DNA from 2 places in the Gordonia sp. p3-SID1431 genome. Region 1 is predicted to be linked to the other one. Evidence: riboswitches for the same ligand, from Rfam matches in the RefSeq annotation. Region 1 holds a riboswitch; the other holds the start of a gene.
What was found. A riboswitch is a leader RNA that binds a small molecule or an ion and turns the genes downstream of it on or off. The one in region 1 is predicted to bind S-adenosylmethionine.
Positions count from the first base shown of each region.

Region 2: it holds a riboswitch for S-adenosylmethionine, as region 1 does, so the genes downstream of both, M4D77_RS07890 (aminotransferase class V-fold PLP-dependent enzyme) here and M4D77_RS11490 (bifunctional o-acetylhomoserine/o-acetylserine sulfhydrylase) in region 1, are expected to answer to the same signal.

Region 1 is NZ_JAMBDT010000037.1:11,062-14,447, forward strand. Features, by position in the region: gene M4D77_RS11485 (cutinase family protein) at 1-818, opposite strand, end outside; SAM riboswitch class IV at 1,086-1,206, shown strand; gene M4D77_RS11490 (bifunctional o-acetylhomoserine/o-acetylserine sulfhydrylase) at 1,269-2,603, shown strand; gene M4D77_RS11495 (homoserine O-acetyltransferase) at 2,620-3,386, shown strand, end outside.
Region 2 is NZ_JAMBDT010000022.1:10,175-13,560, forward strand. Features, by position in the region: gene M4D77_RS07885 (isochorismate synthase MenF) at 1-930, opposite strand, end outside; SAM riboswitch class IV at 1,038-1,151, shown strand; gene M4D77_RS07890 (aminotransferase class V-fold PLP-dependent enzyme) at 1,171-2,097, shown strand; gene M4D77_RS07895 (hypothetical protein) at 2,094-2,594, shown strand; gene M4D77_RS07900 (inorganic diphosphatase) at 2,757-3,269, opposite strand.

The DNA of each region.
Region 1 (3,386 bases):
TCGATCGCGCCGATCGGGTCGTGGATCGGGTCGGGCAGGTCGCAAATGGGATCACCGTCGATACAGACCGACACCACCTCGCCTTCGAGCTCACCGAACCCGCTGTCGGTCTCTGATTTCCCCCGCGGGCCGGACATCGTCAGACCGGGGATGATGCCGATCAGCGAGAGCTCGATCCCGCGGCCGGTCTTGTCTCCCGCCCGACGGGGGTCGGAGTACAGCTCGCCGGAGATCCCGCCCGGCTCGATGGTGACGAGAATTGGTTCGCCGTTCTCGTCGAGCATGACCTCGCCGTTCTCGTCGGTCGCGACCACCTGTTCGGCGCGCCCGTTACCGATGTCGGCGAGCACGTCGCCGGCGACCCGGGCGCCCTGTGAATAGCCGGCGACGACTATGTCCGACTCGACGCCGCATCGCGCCTGGTAGCCGGCGATCGCCGACGCCGTCGCACTTCTCCCCTGCGTCGTGCTGTCGTCGTATCCCGCGGCGCCGAGTGGCCACAGCGTGGTCGGATAGTCGACGTAGATGACATCCTTCGGCGTTGCCAGGTAGTCACTGTCAGGGTCGTCCACGATGACCACGTCACCGTCCACCACCGTCGGCATCTTTCCGGTGTAGCGCTGTGTGACGCCGACGAGATGCGCACTCTCCGGGTCATTCGTTCCGGCGACGATGATGACCGCGCCGGTGTCGCTGCATTCGGCGGCCCCCGCCGGGGCGACACCGGACAGGCAGAGCGCGCCCGCCACCGCAAATGCGGTGAGGCCGGCGACCGTGAACGAGGCCCGTCGGGTCCGGAGATGAGCCATCACGGCCATGAGCGCTCCTGTGCGAACCCGGACCACCTGAGCGGAGCATTCCGGTGCAGCCGGGGCTGGTCGAACAGTAGATCCGCGATTGCGGAATCGACAGCACGCTGAGCGTCGCTAACTACCTTGACCAGCTGTTTTGTATCTGAACACACCCGATTTCACTCGGTCGGAGGACAGCCACCGGCACCCTTCCGGTGCACTTCTCAAGGGTTGGGCGCGGCCTGACCGGGACGGTTCTCGGGCCCTCACATCCGTGTTATATCCTTGTCGCCAGGTCATGAGTATCAGTGCGAAGCCCCGGCTGGCTGATCGGCAACCCTCCTTCCGCGGTGGGGTGCTCCGGGTGATGACCGGGTTGCGGGATCGCAGTGGCGATCCCCGGCAAGCGCGGGTCCGAAGGTCGGACCCCAACAGGGTCGAGTTGGCCCTGCCGACCGTAGAAAGTGATGAATCGCCATGTCTGATGTCCCTGACGGCACCCTCGACAGCAACGATCCCAGCGAGAACTGGAGCTTCGAGACGAAGCAGATCCACGTCGGGCAGTCCGCGGACGCGGTGACCAATGCCCGTGCGCTGCCGATCTACCAGACGACGTCGTATGTCTTCAACGACACCCAGCACGCGGCCAATCTCTTCGGTCTCGCCGAACCGGGCAACATCTACACGCGCATCATGAATCCCACGCAGGATGCCGTCGAGCAGCGGATCGCCGCGCTCGAGGGCGGCGTCGCCGCGCTGCTCGTCGCATCGGGACAGGCCGCCGAGACCTACGCGATCCTCAACGCCGTCGAGACCGGCGGGCACGTGGTGTCCAGCCCCCGCCTCTACGGCGGCACGTACAACCTCTTCCACTACACACTGCCCAAGCTCGGGGTCGAGGTGAGCTTCGTCGAGGACCCCGAGGACCCGGCGTCGTGGCAGGCCGCCGTCAAGGACAACACCCGCGCGTTCTTCGGTGAGTCGATCTCCAACCCCAACAACGAGATCCTCGACATCTCGGGGATCGCGGAGGTCGCGCACCGCAACGGCGTACCCCTCATCATCGACAACACCGTCGCCACCCCCTACCTGATCAGCCCGCTGGCCCACGGCGCCGACATCGTCGTGCACTCGGCGACGAAGTACATCGGCGGTCACGGCACCGCGATCGGCGGCGTCATCGTCGACGGCGGCACCTTCGACTGGCGGGTCCAGCGCGACGGGAAGGACCTGTTTCCCGGTTTCACCACGCCGGACCCGAGCTACCACGGTGCCGTCTTCGCCGACCTGGGCGCGCCCGCGTTCGCACTCAAGGCACGTGTGCAGTGGTTGCGCGACACCGGCGCGGCGATCTCCCCGTTCAACGCGTTCCTTCTGGCACAGGGCCTGGAGACGCTGAGTCTGCGCATCGAGCGCCACGTCGCCAACGCGCAGAAGGTCGCCGCCTTCCTCGAGGCACACCCGCAGGTCGAGTCCGTGGCGTACGCGGGTCTGGAGTCCTCGCCCTGGTACAAGCGCGGTCAGGAACTGGCCCCGAAGGGTCAGGGTGCGATCATCGCCTTCGAGATCCAGGGCGGAGTGGACGCCGGCAAGAAGTTCGTGGACGCGCTCAGCCTGCACAGCCACGTCGCCAACATCGGCGATGTGCGGTCGCTGGTCATCCACCCCGCCTCGACCACCCACAGCCAGCTCACCCCCGAGGAGCAGCTCGCCGCGGGCGTGGCCCCGGGACTGGTCCGGCTCGCCGTGGGCATCGAGGGAATCGACGACATCTTGGCCGATCTCGAACAGGGATTCGCGGCGGCCAAGTGAAACAGGTGAGGCAGCTTTGTCGGTGAGTATCGACCTGAATGCGACAGCATCTGATCAGCCCGACTGGGAGACCCTCCCGGACGGGGAACTCGTCGGCATTCCCATCGGCTCGTTGCCTCTCGACAGCGGAGCACGGATCGACGACGTCACCCTGGCGTTCCAGCGCTGGGGGACGTTGTCGCCGTCCCGCGACAACGTCATCCTCACGCTCCACGCATTGACCGGCGACTCGCACGTCACCGGACCCGCCGACGCCGACCACGACTCGGCCGGATGGTGGGACGGGCTGATCGGCCCGGGACAGGCCATCGACACCGACGAATGGTGCGTCATCTCCGCCAACGTCCTGGGCGGATGCAAGGGCTCTACGGGTCCGGGCTCCATCGCCCCCGACGGTAGGCCCTGGGGCTCACGCTTCCCACAGATCACCGTGCTCGACCAGGTCCGCGCCGAGGTGGCACTGCTGGACCGCCTCGGAATCCGCAGCGTTGGTGCGGTTCTCGGCGGTTCGATGGGCGGCGCCCGCGCGCTCGAGTGGGCCATCGAGTACCCCGACCGCGTCCGCAGCGCCCTCGTGCTCGCCGTCGGCGCCCGCGCGACCGCGGATCAGATCGGTATCCAGTCCGCACAGATCGCCGCGATCAAGGCCGACCCGGACTGGTGCGGCGGCGACTACCACGGCACCGGCCGCATTCCGTTGCAGGGCATGGGGATCGCGCGTCGGATCGCCCATCTCATGTACCGCAGCGAGCCGGAGCTCGACTCCCGCTTCGGCAACGACGC
Region 2 (3,386 bases), on a different contig from region 1:
GCACCGGATGGTGACCATCCACTCCCCGTCGCCGGCGGCGTCGCACCAGCCGACCGCCCCCGCGTAGAAGCCGCGCTCACCCTCGACCTCGCGGATGATCTGCGCAGCAACATCACTCGGCGTGCCGCAGACCGCCGGGGTGGGGCCGAGCAGGAGTGCGAGATCGAGCGCAGTGGTCGCCGGGTCCCGAAGCCGCGCGCGGATCGGGGTGGCCAGATGCCAGACCTCCCCGGTCGACTGCAATTGCGGGGTCGACGGCGCGTCGACGTCGTCGCAGAGGTGTCCCAGCCGGTCTCGCAGGTGGTCGACGACGAAGGCGTGCTCGGCGAGGTCCTTTGCCGAGGAGAACAATCCGTCGGCAGCGGCGCGGTCGACGACCGGGTCGGGTGACCGCGGCGCCGATCCCGCGTACGGGTGGCAGGTGACGACGGAACCCGACTTGCGCAGCAACACTTCGGGACTCGCGCCCAACAGCCACGAACCCGAGCCGGTGGCCGCGCCGAGATCGACACCGAATGCGTTGTGTCCGGCATTGCCGCCCGCCAATGCGTCGAGAAGTCGCAGAGGCTCGACCTCGGCGTCGAGCACGATGTCGACGCTGCGGGCGAGGACGACCTTGCCGACGTCGCCGGCGACGATCCGCTTCACCGCGTGCGCGACCCGTTCGCGGTGCTCGTCGGCCGTGGGGTACAGGGTCGTCGACACCGGGGTGCGCGTCAGTGGCGGCCCGCCCGCCAGCGGCGCCGCGTCGACGTGCAGGACTTCGGGCACCACCAGCGCGGCGGGGTCGGCGAGGTCGAAGGGGATCGCGCCGGTCAGACCGTCGACGGTCCCGGCGCGCAGGGCGGCCGAGGCGGCGTCGACGTCGGTGAACGCACGGACCGCGCCCATGCCCCGCACGGTGCCGTGCGGGCGGGACAACACAAACACATCAGTCGCTGACACCCCTGACACGCTACAGGTAAGTGTGCCCTAACTTCCGATCACGTTGAGTGAAAATTGACACGCCCGCGCGAGATCGACGACCCTTGGTCGTAGGTCATGAGTGCCAGTGACAAGCCCCGGCTCGCTGGTCGGCAACCCTCCTTCGCGGTGGGGTGCTCCGGGTGACGACCCGGCCGCGTACCGACCGGACGCGGCAAGCGCGAATTGTCTGAGGAGTTTCCTGCCGTGACCGCTGTCCTGTCCGCACCCGCCGGTCGCCTGTCGCCCGCAGTCGACGTCCGCTTCGACGCCGCCCGGGAATCGGTGCGGCAGTTCGTCCGTGCGCGGGTCGACGACACCGTCGTCTTCACCCGCGATGCCGCCGTTGCCCTCGACCTCGCGGCGCGCATCACTCCCGGCGACGTCGTCGTCCTCGACATCGGGCAGGGCGCCGACCTGCTGCGGTGGTGCGCACCACGGCAGGGGCGCGACCGGGCGCGCTTCGTCCCGGCCTGCGAGACCATCGAGGACACCTTGGTCGCGCTGGAGACCGAGCTCGCCTCGGCGCCGGCATCGCTCTTGGTCGTGACCGCGGTATCGGACATCACCGGCGAGGTGCTGCCGATGGGCCGGCTCGCCTCGCTCGCGCACCGGTCCGGGGCCCGCATCCTGGTCGACGCCGCGCAACTCGTCGGGCACCGGCCCGTCTCCGTCGTCAGCCACGGCATCGACTACGTCGCGTTCGGTGAACCAGGTCGTAGGACGGATGGCCCCGGCGTCCTGATCGGTCGTCGTGACTGGTTCGACGCCGCCGATGTCGACGCCTCGCCGGACTCCGACGGCGTTCCCGGGGCGATCGCGGTCGCCGAGGCGTGTCGGGTGCTCGCCGATCTCGGACCCGAGACGATCGGGCTGCACGAACGCCGCCTCGCCGAACGTCTCGACGCCGGCCTGGCCGCGATCGGCGGCTTCACGCCGCTGCGGATCTTCACCGATTCCACCGACCGCGCGGGAGTCGCGGGCTACACCGTCGACGGCCTCGCACCGCCGGCCGACACGGTGCGCGCGAGTTTCGGAGCGGGCACCACCGTCGACGACATCGACCGGATTCTCGATGCATTCCGGGCGCGAACCGACCAGACCGACCGAACTCGACCAGGGGTGAATAGATGACCATCGAACTCGACGCACGTGCTGACCGCGGCACCGTGATCGCCGCACCGACTGCCACCCCGACGGCCCCGATCAGCATCGGACGTCCGGGATTCCAGATCGCGCTCGCGGGAGACGATCTCGCACAGACGTTTCCGATCGTCGTGCGGCGGGAGACCCTCCGCGAGGCGCAGCGCGCCCGCTCCCTGCTCCGGGCCGGCAGCCACGATCAGGCCAAGTTCGTGGTCGCACTCGAGGTGGAGGTGGCTGTCGCGCCGGACGCCGCGTCGGCGCGCACGGCCGCTGCTGCGGCGGTGGACGCGTCGTCGGAGACGGGCTCGGGGACCATCCGCTACATCGGGACGACACACGGACTGATCACGCTGGTCCGCGACATCTACGCAGCCGAGGTCGCCGACGCCGTGATCCTCATCCCGATCGACGGCGCGGCCACCGAACGCCGCATCCGCGAACAGATCCTGCCGGTGCTCGCCGAGCAGCGGTACCGCGTGGCCTGACCCACTGCTGGTTGAGCCGGCACCGAGCGTAGCCGCCGGGCCGAGCAAGCGACGAAGGAGCGCGTCGAGGTCGAGGCGCCGAGTCGAAGCCACCTGGTGACCAGACAAGACCGCCGACACCATCTCGGATGATGGTGCCGGCGGTCTCGTGTGTGGGAGAGATCAGCCGCGCGAGGGCTCGTTGGCCGCGTCGGGGTGCGCAGCGAGGCGATCGACGGCCTCCTGTGCGATCTTCTCGGCCTGGTCGCGGCCGACCCATCCGCCCGGGTCGACCTCCTTGCCCGGCTCGAGGTCCTTGTAGTGCTCGAAGAAGTGGGCGATGGGTCCCAGCTCGTATTCGGACACGTCGGAGATGTCCTTGATGTGGTCCCAGCGCACGTCCTTGGCGGGGACGCAGAGCAGCTTGTCGTCGCCACCGGCCTCGTCGGTCATGGTGTACATGCCGACGACCCGTGCGCGCACGATGATGCCGGGGAACACCGACTCGGGGAGCAGGACCATCGCGTCGAGCGGGTCGCCGTCCTCACCGAGGGTGCCGTCGATGTAGCCGTAGTCGGCCGGGTAGCCCATCGAGGTGTACAGGTAGCGGTCGAGGTAGACCTTGCCCGTCTCGTGGTCGACCTCGTACTTGTTGCGGCCACCTTTGGGGATCTCGATGGTCACATCGAATTCCACAGTTCCTCCTGGCAGTCTTGATCGGGGATGCCGCGTCGGGCCGAAACGCCCGCACGCTGCCCCAACGATACTGTTGGTCCGGCGACCTCGATGTTCGTACCCCTCGTTGTGCGTATG